Regions from separate parts of the Arthrobacter sp. BL-252-APC-1A genome, predicted to be linked through region 2. Evidence: riboswitches for the same ligand, from Rfam matches in the RefSeq annotation. Region 2 holds a riboswitch; each other region holds the start of a gene.
The links. Region 2 has a riboswitch for S-adenosylmethionine ahead of FYJ28_RS01350 (MetQ/NlpA family ABC transporter substrate-binding protein). Riboswitches for the same ligand answer to the same signal wherever they lie in the genome.
Positions count from the first base shown of each region.

Region 1: linked by a shared signal. The riboswitch ahead of FYJ28_RS08125 (bifunctional o-acetylhomoserine/o-acetylserine sulfhydrylase) and the one ahead of FYJ28_RS01350 (MetQ/NlpA family ABC transporter substrate-binding protein) in region 2 are both predicted to bind S-adenosylmethionine.
Region 3: linked by a shared signal. The riboswitch ahead of FYJ28_RS09040 (methionine ABC transporter ATP-binding protein) and the one ahead of FYJ28_RS01350 (MetQ/NlpA family ABC transporter substrate-binding protein) in region 2 are both predicted to bind S-adenosylmethionine.
Region 4: linked by a shared signal. The riboswitch ahead of FYJ28_RS03155 (hypothetical protein) and the one ahead of FYJ28_RS01350 (MetQ/NlpA family ABC transporter substrate-binding protein) in region 2 are both predicted to bind S-adenosylmethionine.

Region 1 is NZ_VULS01000004.1:159,937-163,832, reverse strand. It holds gene metX (homoserine O-acetyltransferase MetX) at 1-395, opposite strand, end outside; gene FYJ28_RS08125 (bifunctional o-acetylhomoserine/o-acetylserine sulfhydrylase) at 392-1,708, opposite strand; SAM riboswitch class IV at 1,774-1,890, opposite strand; gene FYJ28_RS08120 (VOC family protein) at 2,014-2,655, shown strand; gene FYJ28_RS08115 (hypothetical protein) at 3,485-3,896, shown strand, end outside.
Region 2 is NZ_VULS01000001.1:278,516-282,411, forward strand. It holds gene FYJ28_RS01335 (sensor histidine kinase) at 1-637, shown strand, start outside; gene FYJ28_RS01340 (hypothetical protein) at 725-1,219, shown strand; gene FYJ28_RS01345 (macrolide 2'-phosphotransferase) at 1,245-2,153, opposite strand; SAM riboswitch class IV at 2,270-2,388, shown strand; gene FYJ28_RS01350 (MetQ/NlpA family ABC transporter substrate-binding protein) at 2,462-3,337, shown strand; gene FYJ28_RS01355 (methionine ABC transporter ATP-binding protein) at 3,407-3,896, shown strand, end outside.
Region 3 is NZ_VULS01000005.1:30,602-34,497, reverse strand. It holds gene FYJ28_RS09060 (LLM class flavin-dependent oxidoreductase) at 1-314, shown strand, start outside; gene FYJ28_RS09055 (alpha/beta fold hydrolase) at 636-1,409, shown strand; gene FYJ28_RS09050 (CoA-binding protein) at 1,479-1,895, shown strand; gene FYJ28_RS09045 (hypothetical protein) at 1,906-2,469, opposite strand; SAM riboswitch class I at 2,681-2,784, shown strand; gene FYJ28_RS09040 (methionine ABC transporter ATP-binding protein) at 2,887-3,678, shown strand; gene FYJ28_RS09035 (methionine ABC transporter permease) at 3,671-3,896, shown strand, end outside.
Region 4 is NZ_VULS01000002.1:89,851-93,746, reverse strand. It holds gene paaZ (phenylacetic acid degradation bifunctional protein PaaZ) at 1-52, opposite strand, end outside; gene FYJ28_RS03160 (SGNH/GDSL hydrolase family protein) at 332-1,306, shown strand; SAM riboswitch class IV at 1,443-1,575, shown strand; gene FYJ28_RS03155 (hypothetical protein) at 1,592-1,975, shown strand; gene FYJ28_RS03150 (tyrosine-protein phosphatase) at 1,972-2,715, opposite strand; gene FYJ28_RS03145 (MerR family transcriptional regulator) at 2,813-3,616, shown strand; gene FYJ28_RS03140 (hypothetical protein) at 3,662-3,896, shown strand, end outside.

The DNA of each region.
Region 1 (3,896 bases), on a different contig from region 2:
ACGAACGGGAAGCGGGATCCCCACGGAAGTCCTTCCGGGTCCGCCGACGCCGGGCCCGTGGACCCGTAGCAGCCGCCGACCATGTTGATGGAGACAACGTAGAACCTGTTGGTGTCGATGGTCCTGCCCGGGCCCACCAGCCCGTCCCACCAGCCGGGCTCGTCCGTGCTGCCCTGCGCTACGTGGGTGCTGCCGGTCAGGGCATGCGGAATCAGGACGGCGTTGGACGCGTCACTGTTCAGCGTCCCCCAGGTCTCGTAGCCAAGGACCACGTCCGGGAGCACCCCTCCCGTTTCCAGTTCAAGGTCACCGATTGGGGCATACTGCAGCACCCCGTCGAGTGTGCGGACGGAGTGCTGCGGTGCCGGCGGATAGGTGGTCACGCTGTACTTCATGCTCCCTTGGCTGCGCGGAAACCGGCGTCGAGGTCCGCGATGATGTCATCAATGTGCTCAAGTCCCACCGAGAGGCGCACCAGTCCAGGGCTCACGCCCGCTGCTGCCTGCGCCTCGGCGCCAAGCTGGCTGTGAGTGGTCGACGCCGGGTGGATCACCAGGGAGCGCACGTCTCCCACGTTCGCCACGTGGGAGTGCAGCTCCAGCGCATCGACGAAGCGTTTACCTGCCTCCACACCTCCCTCGATCTCGAAGGACACGATCGCTCCGGTTCCGCGGGGGCCGTATTTCCGGCCGCGTTCGTACCACGGGCTCGACTCAAGGCCTGCGTACGCAACTGAGATGACGTCGTCGTGCGCTTCCAGCCACTGTGCGACGGCGACGGCGTTTTCAACGTGCCGCTCCATGCGCAGGCTCAGCGTTTCCAGGCCCTGTGCCAGGAGGAAGGCGTTGAACGGGGACAGCGCGGAGCCAAGATCCCGCAGCAGCTGCACGCGGGCCTTGAGGATGTATGCCAGGTTCGCGCCCAGCACGCCGTTGGCCCCAAGATCGCGGGCGTAAACCAGGCCGTTGTAGCTCTCGTCCGGGGTGTTGAAGCCTGGAAACTTCTCCGGATCCGCACCGAAGTCGAAGTTGCCCGAGTCCACAATTGCGCCGGCGATTACCGTGCCGTGCCCGCCCAGGTACTTGGTGGCCGAATGCACCACGATGTCCGCTCCCCATTCGATGGGCCGGATCAGGTACGGCGTGGACAGGGTGCTGTCCACGATCAGCGGGATACCTGCCTCATGCGCGACGGCGGAGATCCCCTCAATGTCAAGCACGTCCTGGCGGGGGTTGGAAACAACTTCCCCGAAGAACGCCTTGGTGTTGGGACGGACCGCTTCCCGCCACTGGTCCAGGTTGTCCGGGTTGGCGACGAAGGTGACGTCGATTCCGAACTTCTTGAACGTGTGCTTGAAGAGGTTGTAGGTGCCGCCGTAGAGGCTGGGGCTGGCCACAATGTGGTCCCCGGCCTGCGCCAGGTTGAGGATCGCGTAGGTTTCGGCCGCCTGGCCCGAGGCGAGGAGGAGCGCTCCGAGTCCGCCTTCCAGGGACGCGATACGGTTCTCCACCGCTTCCTGGGTGGGGTTGCCAATCCGGGTGTAGATCGGTTCGAGCTCAGCCAGTGCGAACCGGTTTGCTGCCGCTTCGGCGCTGGGAAAGACGAAGGAGGAGGTTTGGTAGATGGGCAGGGCGCGCGCGCCGGTAACGGCGTCGGGCTCCTGACCTGCATGGATCTGGCGGGTTTCGAAGGACCAGTTGGCAGACATTGTGCTCCCTTTATGACCAGGGGCCCCACCGGGTCTGGTTCGGAGTACACCGAAGCGACACGTGTGGCCCGCGCTTGCCGGTACGCCTGTTTGCGTACGGCCAGGTCTTCACCCGGGGCACCCCACCGCGGTTGGAGGGTTGCCGGCCAGCAAGCCGGGGCTATCTGCTGGCACTCATGACCTGTACCCATAGAACCAACCCCCCAGCAGTTGCGCAACCCATATGACGCAGCATGAAAAAGACGTGTTACCGGCTTAGGCTTGCCTTAGTCGAGACACAGGTCACAACGTGCCAAGATGTTCGCATGCGCCTGGATCACGTCTCTTATGCCTGCGAATCCGACGGCCTGCTGGCCACCACGGAACGCATTGCTGCTGCCCTTCAAACCGACTTCGTCAAGGGCGGGGTGCACCCGCGCTTTGGCACCCGCAACATGATCATTCCCCTTGCCAACCACCAGTACCTTGAGGTTGTTGAGGTACTGAACCATCCGGCCTCGGACAAGGCTCCGTTTGGGCAGGCCGTGCGCGCACGCTCTGAAGCCGGCGGCGGCTGGATGGGCTGGTGTGTTGCCGTGGAAGACCTGGCTCCCTTCGAAGAACGCCTTGGCCGCTCTTCCGTTCCGGGCAACCGCAAGTTCCCCGACGGCCAGGAACTTACCTGGCGCCAGATCGGCATCAACGGACTGATTGCAGACCCGCAGGTTCCGTATATGCTCCGCTGGGATGAGGATAAGGCCGACCTGCATCCGTCCCGTGCCTTCGCTGGAACCGTCTCCCTTGAGTCGCTCACGATCGCCGGCTCTGCCGAACGTGTGACCGAGTGGCTGGGTATGCCGGTTGAGAAGCCGCTGGAATCCGTGGACGTCACCTGGGTCTCCCCCAAGGGCACCCCGGGCATCATGTCTGTCACCTTCGCTACGGAGAAGGGTCTCGTCGAGATCTAGTTCTGGGTTGATTCGCTCCGGTTTGTGACAATCGCTCCGGTACGCCGGGGACGATTTTTCCCAAACTGGAGCGTTTCCAGCATGGGTGAGGTGCTTGCCGATTTCTCTCCGCTTCGGGACATCCCTGCGATTTTGGGACACCCCTGGCACAATTTCGCTCCACTTCGGGACAACTCTGCCAGTTTGGGACAACCCTGCGCAGCGCCGCGGCAGGAAAGTCCCAAACTGGCGGGCAAGTCCCAATGTGGAGGGTTTTCGATGCGAGACCGTTTCGTGGATGCAGCCCGCAATCCCCCGAATTCGAGGACCCCTCAACACACAGCCGGTCTACGGTCTCCCCGAACTGTTTCAGAGTGCCGGGCATTGGGACGTATTTTCCGCGGGTTTTCCGTGCAAAAAGACGTTCTTCCGTTCTGAGGCTTTAGCCTGCTGTTTCGGGCTCAACGGTCATCAAATACCCGCTGCCTTGTGACTTCCCGACTGTTTCGGGCTCGCCGTCCAGCAAATACCCTCTGCTTTGAGACTTTCCCGCTGGTTCAGACATGACATGCAAGCAGATCCTTGCACTGCGGGACTTCCCTGCACCACGGGACACGTGATCAGTGCGTTTCCCTCCGCTTTGAGACTTTCCCTGCCAGTTTGGGACTTTCCTGCGCGGCGCGGCGTCAGGAAAGTCCCAAACTGGCAGGCATGTCCCAAACTGCAGGGTTTTCGGTACGACCCGGCCTTCGCTTCCGCCCACCGACTCCACCGTTTCCCCACGGCTTCGTTTTCCACAGATCGACCTTTCCAAGACCACACCCAGCTAGAAGAGCAGCATGGTTGGCGCATGTCGTTGAACTTCTTGTTTGCAGCCGAGGCGGATCTGGACGGAACGTGCCGCCGTACCCTCGCACGCAGATGCACTTCCGGCGAGCTGGTACGCCTACGACAGGGCGTTTATGTCCCGGCATCCGACTGGCGAAGCCTGGCGCCCTGGGAACGTGAACGAGTCCGGCTGGCCGCAGCTGCTCAGACCGGACAATCCCAGCGGGTCCTCATACAGCAATCAGCGGCAACGATCTGGGGCATCCCCACCGTTGGACCATCACCGGAAGTCATGTTCCTTGCACCAGCCGATACACACGGACGCAGCCGCGGAGACCTTCGGTGGGCTGAGCGTGAGCTGCTGGAGCCGGTCGCATCCATCGACGGCATAGCCGTCACGGGCAGGGCCCAGACAGCACTGGACATGGCTGCGT
Region 2 (3,896 bases):
GGCGCAGCTGCTTCGGCGCCGTCTGGGCGCCCGGCCTGCGGAAGGTGGTCCGGCGGAACGGTTCGAACCGCCTGAGCAGAAGTTCGTGGAGTCCGGCCTGGATGAAATTATCGCGGACACGGGAGTGCTGACCGAAATCCTGGAGGATCTGCTCGAGTCCGCCGATCCCCGCCGGGCGGGCCCGCCGGAGCCCGTTGACCTGGGCGCCGCGGCGCGGCAGGGGGCCGAGACATTCGCCACCGCGTTAAGGGCCAACGGCCTGCAGCTGAAGCTTGATGTCCCAGGTACGCCGGTTCGAGTCCGTGCCGCGCCGGCAGCGGTGCAGCGGGTAATCACTGCGCTGCTGGCCAACGCGTCCGATTACGCCCGTTCCACCGTTTGGGTCCAGGTATCGGCAAGCGGGCGCGAAGGTGTCCTCCGGGTTTCCGACGACGGCCCGGGCCTGCCCAGCGAACTCCGCGGGCGGGTGTTTGAACGCTTCGCCTCTGTGCGGGAGACCTCCGGCGGGCATACCCGCCACTATGGACTTGGCCTTGCCCTGGTCGCTGAGATTGCCGGCAGGTTCGGCGGGACGGTGCAGGCTGAACCGGGCCACGGCATGGGCGCCTCGCTGACGGTTCGCCTTCCGCTGGACTAAGGCGGACTTCTAAGAAACTTCGAAGAAAGACCCGGTTGGATAGAAAACGTAGGTATCCACACTCTGTTTGCGAAGGTGAAAGCAACCATGGAGATTGGCAGCAAAGCCAAGAAGATCATTGTCTGGAGTGCCAGTGGCCTGGCAGCTGCCGGCCTGCTGACCGGCACTTTCTTCACGGGTATGGCCGTTGCGGATAACACGGAACCTGCGTCGGTCACGTCCGAACTCGACGGCGAGCGTCCGGAGCGTCCTAAGCACGGCGATCACGGAGACCTGCCGCAGGACAACGATACTGAGGGCAGGGATTCCCAAAATAAGGATTCAGGGAGCCAGGACATTCAGGACGAGGACATTCAGGACGAGGACTCGCAGGACAGCGGCTCGGCGCGGCCGGACCGGCCGGAGCGTGACGGCGGGCCGGACGATGACGGCAGGTCCGGCAAGGACGGCTCCGGCAAGGAAGACGCCGGCCAGGGGAACAGCAAAGACGGCCACGGGGAACGTGGCGGCCACGGCCCGCACCACGGGCTCCCCGAGAGCGAAGGCGAAGCACCGGCTGAGGATGCTCCGGCCCGGAGCTAGGTGCCGTGCCCGGCAGCTGCGGTTCCTAGACCTGCAGCAGCTGGGCCTGGGCAGCTTCCCGATGTTCGGCCTGACCGGTGGTCAGCGCAAACATTGCATAGTTCAGCGGCCCTGCAGCGATCAAAGCGGTGCAGCGTTCTGCCAGGCGCGGCTCGGCAACGCCGGCCGCGTCCTGGTAGGCGCGCGCCACAGCGTCGAAAGAGTCCGGCGAGATGAGCTGGACGTACATGAACTCCAGTGCCGGATCGCTGACCTTGGCCGTGGTCCAGTCCAGAACGGAGACGATCCGGTCTGTTTCATCGAGCAGCAGATGCGCCGGGTACAGCTCCCCGTGGGTCAGGACCACCCGCTGCGGCCACAGACCGTCCTCGTCCAGCCACCGCCGCCAGCCGGAGAGCAGGGCAGAATCGATCCGGAATTCGCCCTCCACCCTTTCCAGGTTCTCAGCCCAGTACCCGCGGACTGCCTCAGGATTCTCTGACGGAATACCCGCTGCCGCGGCGGCAGCGGGATCCATCGTGTGGAGGGAAGCTATCAGCGCTGCCAGGGACTCAAGGTATTTCGCGGAGGTCGGATCGAAATGCCAGTTCGGCTGGTTCTCCGCGTTCATAGTGAGGCCCGGCGTTCCAGGCAGCAGAGGGTAGGCCACCAGATCGGATTCCTGGATTTTCCAGTCCGGCACGGCGACACCCAGCCGCGGACGCACAAAGTCCAGGATTGCCTGTTCACGCGCCTGGTTTGCTGCGACGTCGGGGCGTCGCGGGAGCCGCAGTACCCACTCCTGGCCAGTGCCGGCCTCCGTGGCGAAGGCGACGCGGTAATCCAGGCCGGCTTCATTGAAGCTGACACTGCCCGGATCCAGCGTCAGGCCATGAGAGGCGGCCAAGTCGAAGATATCCCCGGGGCTCGGCTGTGTTTCGGGCAGCTGGCTCATTTTTCCTTCTCTCCTGTGAGACGTTGCATTTCGCTGGAATTCACCGTGTGACGCCGCACGACGCCGGATGTCGCGCCGGTGGCCATCGTATCTTCCGGTCCCTACTGTGGGGGAAGAATCAAGAGCTCCAGCCATCGGCCCTGGCCGGCTGGACAGCAACCCTCTCGTCGTAGCGGGGTGCTCCAGGTGAAGATTCGGCCCTGCCGCGGACATCCCCGCGGGGCAAGTACGGCGCCGGCACTGCCCTCACAGCGGCCTGCGCCCCATCGTTCACGGCCCGCCGTGAACCCACCGGAGAGAACCGAACCATGAAAATCAGCAGGAAACTCCTGTCTCTGGCCGCTGCACCCCTCTTAGTCCTGGGCATCGCAGCCTGCGGCTCTGCAGCAGGTGACGAAGGAACCGTAAAGATCGGCGTCGTGGGTGCCAGTGATCCGTACTGGGCAACCTACGAGGAAGCTGCCGAAGCGGAAGGCATCGACGTCGAAATCATCGACTTCGCGGAATACACCCAGCCCAACCCCGCTCTCACCGAGGGCGAACTGGACCTGAACCAGTTCCAGCACATCATCTACCTTGCCCGGTATAACGTCTCTGCCGGGGAGGACCTGGTTCCGGTGGGATCCACCGCCATCTACCCGCTGGGTCTGTACTCCACGCAATACGACTCGGTGGAGGAGATCCCCGACGGCGCCACTGTGGCGGTGCCCAATGACGAGAGCAACCTGGCCCGCGGGCTGCTGGTGCTGCAGTCCGCAGGACTGGTGACCCTGGCCGACGGCGGAAGCGCCTTCTCCACGCTCGATGACGTCGATGAGGCCAAGTCCAAGGTGAAGGTCACTACGCTCGAAGCATCCCTCACACCGACGTCGCTTCCGGACGTCGCCGCGGCGATCATCAACAACGACTTCGTCGAGGATGCCGGGCTCAGTGCCGCTGACGCCATTGCCCAGGACGATCCCTCCGATCCCAAGGCGATCCCGTATGTGAACGTTTTCGCTGCACGTTCCGGGGAAGAGAACAACGAGACCTACCTGAAGCTGGTGGAGATCTACCAGAACACGCAGGCCGTGCAGGACGGAGTGCAGAAGGCTTCAGGCAACACCGCTGAGTTCCTCAAGGTGCCGGTCGAAGACCTGCGCAGTTCACTGGCCGACGTCCAGAAGGACATCGAAGAACAGTAGGCAATCCGCCCGCGGGCCGGTTCGGCGCTGCCGGACCGGCCCGCGCAGCCTGTCGGACAAGGAACAGCAATGGCTCTCATTTCACTGCGGAACGTCTCCAAGACCTATCCGCCTGCCCGCCGGGGCGAGCCCCCGGTTACGGCGCTGCAGGACATCAGCCTTGAAATAGAAGCCGGGGAGATCTTCGGCATCATCGGGTATTCCGGAGCAGGCAAAAGCACCCTGGTTAGGCTCATCAACGGATTGGAGGCTTCCACCGGGGGAGAGATCACAGTGGATGGCCGCGCGGTATCCGGTGTGCCCGAGCGCAAACTTAAAAGCCTGCGGCTGGACATTGGAATGATCTTCCAGCAGTTCAACCTTTTCAACTCCAAGACCGTTCGCAGCAACATCGCGTACCCGCTTCGTGTTGCCGGGCGCAGCAAAGACGAGATCACTGCCCGGACCAATGAGCTCCTGGCCTTCGTTGGGCTCACGGATAAAGCCGGCAGGTATCCTGAACAGCTTTCCGGCGGGCAGAAACAGCGGGTGGGCATCGCCCGGGCACTGGCAGCCTCCC
Region 3 (3,896 bases), on a different contig from region 2:
GCGACATTGCCGCGAGTGCCGGAATCGGCGGACTTGGTCCCCGTCTGGTGGGCTCCGGTGCGGAGGTCGCAGAGGAGCTGATCCGCTGGGTGGAGGAAACCGACGTCGACGGTTTCAACCTGGCCTATGCCGTCACTCCCGGTACCTTTGAGGACGTGGTTGAGTTTGTGGTGCCGGAACTGCAGAAGCGTGGCGCGTACCCCACGGAATACGCGCCGGGAACGCTGCGGCAGAAGCTCTTCGGAGCAGGGGATAAGCTCCCCGCAGACCACCGCGGGGCGAAGTTCCGCCTGGCCCCCGCCGTCACCGGCTAGGAGCTTGACGTATTTCCCTCGTCATCACGATGAACAAGGGGACACCCGTCTGGTCAGCCTGAACGTCACCTCCAAGCGGGCGCGTGCCCGAGGCGGGATGACGGTGCAGGTGCCGGTATCCCACCTGCCTCCAGTGCGGAAAGGGCCGTGTGCAAGCCGCACGCTGCCACCGCCATCTTCGACTACGGGCAGGGGACGGCGGACGTCACGGAGGTCCTGACGGCGGGGGCGGCCGAGCTGTGAGCCGTGGCGGGCCATTGACCGCCTCCCCTGGCGCTCCTACCGTTGAGGGACCCCCAGCCTCCAGGTAAGGAGAACCCCATGGATCCATCAGCCGAAGCTTCAGGACGTGTGCTTTCCGCCGACGGAACGCCTATTGCGTGGCAGCGCCGGGGGGAAGGGCCTCCGCTGGTGGTGGTGGATCCCGTCATGATGGACCGGACCACCTCGGGGATGGCAGGTGTTGCCGAACTGCTGGCCGCAGGCCACACCGTCTACACGTATGACCGCCGAGGCAAGGGCGAGAGCGGGGACGGGGAGGAGTACACCCCGGAATCCGAGGTGGACGACCTGCTGGCCGTGGTGGAAACCGCCGGCGGCACGGCCGATCTGCTGGGAACCTCCTCCGGCGCCGTCCTCGCGCTCCGGGCTGCCTCGGAGTCCGCGGTCATCTCCAGCGTCATCGCCGTGGAACCTCCGCTCACCGGGGACACTGACGAAGATCCGGACATCCGCCCTGAGCTGGATGAGCTGGTTGCGGCAGGTGACCGGGCAGGAGCCGTTCGGCTGTTCCAGGAGTCCATCGGAGTGCCGGCGGAGATCATCGAGGCCTCGGACCCGGCTCCGTTTGAGCCGGCGGCTCACACCATCTCCTATGACCTGACCCTGCTGCTGGAAACCGACGTGCGGTCCCTGACCGGAATCCGCGTGCCGGTGCTGGTGCTGGCGAGTTCCGGAAGTGATGACCGGCTGCGCGAATGGGCGCGTGAGACTGCCGAGCTGCTGCCCGACGGGTCATTCCAGCTGCTGGAGGGCAGCTGGCACGGGCTGGATGACCAGACCCTGGCCGCCGCCGTCGACGCTTTCCTGGAATAGGTCCGCAGTCTGCCGCGTTTGTACCCTGCGTAGGGTGGGAGCCCTGCAGAGACTCAAAGGAGAGACCGCATGGTGCACCTCAACGATCCCGAGGTCATTACCCGGCTGCTCACGGCCAAGGGCCGCTGGGCGGTAGTGGGCCTTTCGAACAATCCGGCCCGTCCCGCCGTCGGTGTTTCACGGTTTGTCCGGGATTCCCTGGGCATGGAGATCATCCCCGTGAACCTTTCCGGGCAGGCCGTCCACGGCCAGCAGGGCTACAGCAAGCTGGCGGACATCCCCGGCCAGGTGGACGTTGTGGATTGCTTCGTGAATTCGGCCAAGGTGGGAAACATCGTGGACCAGGCCATTGCAATCGGCGCCAAGGCCGTGTGGCTGCAGCTGGGCGTGGTCGATGAAGACGCCGCGAAGCGCGCCGCAAACGCAGGGCTCGACGTCGTCATGAACACCTGCCCGGTCATCGAGGCCGGAAGGTTTGGACTCTAGCGACGGAACATCAGACGCTGTCCTGGATCCGCTGGTCCACGGGCAGCGCCCGGTACGCTTTCCAGGCCTGAATCATCTGATCGCGGCTGCCGCCGGGATGTGCTGCATGCCAATGCCTGGAGAAGCGGTTCAGTTCAAACTGCGGGCTGATCGGCCGCGGGGCGGCATCCCGGGTGGCGTGCCAGTGGTCCAAGGCGGCCGCCAGCGTTGCGGTGCCGTCATTGGCGGCAAAGAACTCCCGCATCGGCGCATCGAACCGGAACCCGGGCCCGAGGGCGTGGACGAAGAACTCCCGCAGCACCTGGCTGCACGGATGTCCCGCCGGAATCACGGTGTGGATGGTCAGCGGCGGTACGAGCCGCTGCCGGGACATGTGAGGCCTGCCGGCCGGGGGAGGAAGCGGTGTGCCCGCCAGGAATGCGGCGATGCGTTCTGCCAGCTGCTCCTTTGAACCGGCAGCGGATATCTCCTGCGTGCGCGCGAACGCCTGCAGCTCTTCCTTTAGCCAGTACCAGCGGCGGAATTCGGCCGGCCCAAGCGAGGGCGAAAGGGCGGGGCGTTCCGTAGGTGTCACGTTCCCATCCTCGCGGATTCCCAGGAGAATCAGTGCTCCCGCGCCGCAGGACGCCCGTGAGTCTGCGCGGGTGGCGCGTGGGTTGGGGCAGGGACCCCCACGGACGTAACAAAACGGATTGTGACGCCGCTGCGCGTTACGCACCGACGCATTCGGCCGCACGGGGAAATCTTCTGGCCCCGCCGGTGCCTGGGCGGTTTAGATAGTCCCGTAACCATCCAGAGCGGCTGAGAGACCTGGCTCCGTGACGCCGCAGCAACCCCCTTCCGCGGGCTTTCCGCTGAAGAAGGGTGCTACCGCCAGGACCGATGGAGAAGCACCTGCTCTTTGCGGTCCGCTGCCCCGTGCCTTCCGCACGGCTGCGTGAGCCTGCGGAGGCGTGCACCTCTTCCCGGGCTCAGACCGCAGGAGGACAGCATGATCCGGATCGAAAACGTCTCTACCGTCTTTGGGGGCGGTGAATCGGCCTTCACGGCAGTGGACAACGTCACCCTGTCGATCCCCAAGGGAAGCATCCAGGGCATTATCGGGTTCTCCGGTGCCGGTAAATCCACCCTGCTGCGCAACATCAACCTGCTGGAACGCCCAACGTCCGGCCGCGTGCTCGTGGATGGAACGGACCTCACCAGTCTGGGTGATGCCGAGCTTCGGGCAGCCCGGCATGAGATCGGCATGATCTTCCAGCACTTCAACCTGCTGAACAACCGGACCGCGGCGCAGAACGTGGAGCTCTCGCTCAAGTTCGCCGGAGTGAAGAACGCCGCCGAACGCCGCGCCCGCGCACTGGAGGCGCTCGCCGTCGTCGACCTCTCGGAGAAAGCGGGGACCTATCCGGCCAAGCTCTCCGGCGGGCAGAAGCAGCGTGTTGCAATTGCCCGTGCCCTGGCCACCCGGCCCAAGGTGCTGCTGTGCGACGAACCGACCTCCGCTGTCGACCCGCGGACCACTGCCTCCGTGCTGCAGTACCTCAGCGACGTCAACGCACGGTTCGGCATCACGATCGTGGTGGTGACCCATGAAATGAACGTCATCAAGGCCATCGCGGACAACGTGGCCGTGATGGAGGAAGGCCGGGTCGTGGAACAGTTCGCGCTCGCGGAGCTGGCCCGGCCCGGGTTCACGCCGGCCACCGCAATCGGCCGGTACCTGATCTCCGATGAAATCACCCTGGACCGGGCTGCCGGCCGGGAAGGAGCCCGCGTTGCTTGAGCGAATTGCCGAAGTCTGGCCGGAACTGCTCGCCGCGCTGGGGCAGACCGGCACCATGCTGCTGGTCGCGATCCCGCTGGCGGTGCTGATCGGCACCCCGCTGGGGGTGCTGCTCTACTCCCTTGGGCCGGACGGGCTGGGGCACAAACCGCGGCTGCACCGGGTCCTGGACTCCCTGGTGAACCTGGTGCGTTCCTTTCCGTTCCTGATCCTGCTGA
Region 4 (3,896 bases), on a different contig from region 2:
CGTCCTGGACGAAACTGGGGACGACTTGCACGTCTATGGCGGTTGAGGTCATCTTTGACGGACCCTTTCGATACTGGACGTTCATTTTCCAGTCCGGACCGGTTCCGCTGGCCGCAGCTGCGGCGGCGCAGGCCGATAACTGACCGGACGGTCGGTAATGAATCCAGCCTACATGAGAGTGCCCTGCGGCACATCACCCAAAAGCGGACCGGCCCATACTTTTCCTCCCCGCTCCGTTCGTCCTCTTCGTATTCCGCCGCAGGAGGCCGGCCGCTACCGTGGGCGGTTACGCGGCACTGCACTGCAGACGACGACGGCGGAAGGCAGGAACATGTTCCAGTTACGCAAGTGGGGACGGGCAGCGGCGCTGCTGTCCGCAGGATGCCTGCTCACGGCAGGGTCCCTGGCCGTACCCGCGGCGGACGCGGCAGGTGCTCCCCCGGGCTGGACCGCAGCCGGTACCGGAGCCGACCGCGACCGCGGCCACCACGGGCCCCACAAGGGGTGGGACCGCGGGCCCAAAAGGACAGTTGATTACGTAGCACTTGGGGATTCGTATGCCGCCGGATTCGGCGGCGGAGCAGTCCTCGATGCCTGCGGCCGCACCGCCGAAGGCTACCCGGCCCTGTTGGATGAACTCCGCAGGATTGAACTGGACGCTGATGTCACCTGCGGCGGCGCGACGGCGGCCAGCACCCCTCCCTCAGCGCCCGCAGGCCCCGTGGACCTGCCGGAACAAATCGCATCCCTGCAGGCTGCAGGCAGCATCGACCGGAACACCGACCTGGTCACGCTGACCATCGGCGGCAACGATGTGCGGTTCGGCGAAGTCGTGGCAGCCTGCGCCGGTGCCCAGCTCCCGGCCACCTGCGCTCCGGCACTCGCGGCGGCACAGGAATACGCGGAAACAACCCTCGCACCCCAGGTGCGCCAGTCCCTCGGGCAAATGCGGGCCCTGGCACCCCGGGCGGAGCTGGTTCTGACCGGCTACCCGCACCTGTTTGACGGGGCCGGTGTTCCCGGGCTTCTGAACCCTGACGCCGCAGCGCTTTTCAACGCCGGAACAGACGCACTGAACGCGGTTCTCGCCGCCCAGCTGCCGGACCGCGGGTCCACCTATGTTGACGTGGTGGACGAGTTCGCCGGCCACGGCATCGGCTCAGCCGATCCGTGGATCATCTACGCAAACAGCCCGTTCGCCCTGCATCCAAATGCCACCGGCTACCGCGAGGGTTACCTGGCCGCCATCACCGCGGATGTGGACCTGCACCCCGGCGGCGGCCATCCCTGCCGCGGCCGCCGCTGAGCAGTACCGTTCACGCACCTGAGACGACGGCGGTGCCCACCAGACGCGGGCGCCTCCGTCGTGCAGTGAGGTTCGGAAGGAGGCCCGGGCCGTCTGTATGTACGGGTGTCCCCGCGGCCTGCTAACGTAATCAGTGCTTCACGAGACATGGCCTCCGCACCCGCAGGGTGTGGAAAAGCTCCGACTGGCCATGCACCAACCCCAATGTTCGGCGGGTGGTTCGGATGACGAAGCGGCCCGCGTCCAACCGGAGCGGGCAAGGACACTCATCTCGAAGGACACGCTGTGATTCCCTCCAGTGACCCCCGCTGCACCGCATTTGCCCCCGGCCACAAGATCCATTGGATCCATGGCGGCCGCCTCATGAAGTACGACGACTGGATCGACGTCGAGGTCCACGCCGACCCGGAACTGGACCTGATCTGCCTGGTGCTCGATGGACGGCAGCAGATCATGTGGCACCACGACGTTCCTCTGCTGGCCGAGGCCCTGGCCGCCAGCCCCGGGACGCCCCAGTGGTGCCCCCGGTATTCCTCGCTGATGGTCCCGGGCGCTTTTGAGGGCCGGAACAGGAGCTCTTTTTTCTACTTGGCCACCACGGAAAGGGTTTTCCCATGCAGGGGCCGGCTTCCGCGCAATGACATAACCATGCAGGACCAGTCTGCTTAGAAGTCCTCCTGCAGCAGCCGGGACCGGAGCCGGGCGAGGGTTCCCTCACCGGCACCGGCCCGGCGCAGGTAGGCTGCGGCGTCGAAGTTCCGCAGCATATCCAGCAGCTCCGCTTCGGCGGAGCCGGCGCGGGCCGCGAGCTCGGAGTCGTCCAGCGGCCGTTCCCTCGGCCGCTGCTGGGTGCGGTGCCAGTCGTTGATGCCGGTCAGCGCTTCCCGGTAGTCGGCTGCGATCTCCCCCGGCGCCACGCCGGCCAGGTCCAGCAGCAGGGCGGCGACGAGTCCCGTACGGTCGCGACCGGCTGAGCAGTGCAGTACGACGCCGCCGGGCGGCGCATCAGCGACGGCGCGGGCGATTGCCGCGAACTTTTCCGGCCAGCGGCGCAGGTTCTCCGGGTAGAACCGGGGTGAGCTCATGTACGGTCCGGTCAGCGCGGTGAAGTCAGGATCGTCCGCTTCCTGGGTAGGCAGATTCAGGAACCGGATTCCGGTAACAGCCGACGGGGGGACTACGGGATCCGTGTCGCGGCGCCCGATCTCGGAACTGTTGCGCAGGTCAACTACCGTCCGCACACCGGCGTCGTATGCCTGCTGCCAGCCGCGGGCGGTGAGCCATTCGGAGCGGCCCATCCGGTACACACGCCCGGGCTGAATGTGCGAGTTGGCTGCGGGAATTCCGCCCAGGTCCCGGGCATTGGCAGCGCCTTCCCAGTCCACGTTCCGGCTCCTCGGCTCACCCATGCCTCCAAGACTAGGCGGACCCACGCCCAGCCAGCCTCCGCAGGCCCCAGCCAGTCATACTTGACCCTGACACTGTGGAAGGCAGGAGAACTGGACCATGTTATCCATCGGAGCGTTCGCGCAGATCGGCCAGGTAACCCACCGCATGCTTCGGCACTGGGATACTTCCGGCCTGCTCGTACCTGCCCACGTGGATGTTTTCAGCGGCTACCGTTCCTACGATCCAGCCCAGCTTGAACGGCTGCACCGGATCGTCGCACTGCGTTCCCTGGGCTTCGGGCTGGAGGACATCTCCGCCATGCTCGACTCCGGCGTGGACTCAGGGCGAATCGCCGCCCTGCTGCGCCTGAGGCGGGCAGAGGTCGCAGAGGAGGCACGGATTGCTGCCGCACGGCTCATCGACGTGGAGCGCAGGCTCCATCTCATCGAAAAGGAAAAGCACATGGCCCAGATCGAAATCATTGAAAAACCCCTTCCGGCGCTCCGCCTCGCTGCCCGCCAGGCAATGGTGGCCGAACAGCCCGAGGTCCCCGGCGTCGTCGGACCCCTCTTCGACAGCGTCGCCGCACTGCTGGCTCCATCCGGCGCCCCGTCAGGTGTACCGGTGGCGCAGTACGACATGGGTGAGGACGGCATGCGGATTACGGCAGGCTTCGCCAGCCCAGATCCGGTTCCCGACGGCGTCGAGGCAGTGGAACTGCCCAGCGTTCCGATGGCGATCTGCGGGGTCCATCTTGGCTCCATGGACGGCATCGCCGACAGCTGGCAGGCGGTCCACACCGAAATCATTGCCCGCGGGCTGACCCCCTCCGGCCCGTGCCGGGAGGTCTACCTGCGCTCCTGGTCAGAGGATCAGGCGGATTGGGTGACCGAGCTGCAGCAGCCGGTCGGCAAGGCTTAGCTGCGGCCTGCTGAGGGCCGGACAGTTTCCATAAGGAGGCGGCACATGGACACGGCGCAGGTGCGGTTGTGGTGGCTGCCTGTTGGCGCCGGCGGACATCTGGTGATCCACACCAGCCGCTGGTGGGAACTCTGGCGCTCCGTGCGGGAGCGGCGCCACCCCCGGCCGCTCTTCCACGCAGCGCTGGAGGTCGCGGCCGACGGTTCAACCTATGCGATCGAGATGACGCCTTCGTGGGGCCAGGGGCGCAGCGAACGGGGCGTGGTGGCCGAAGGTCCAG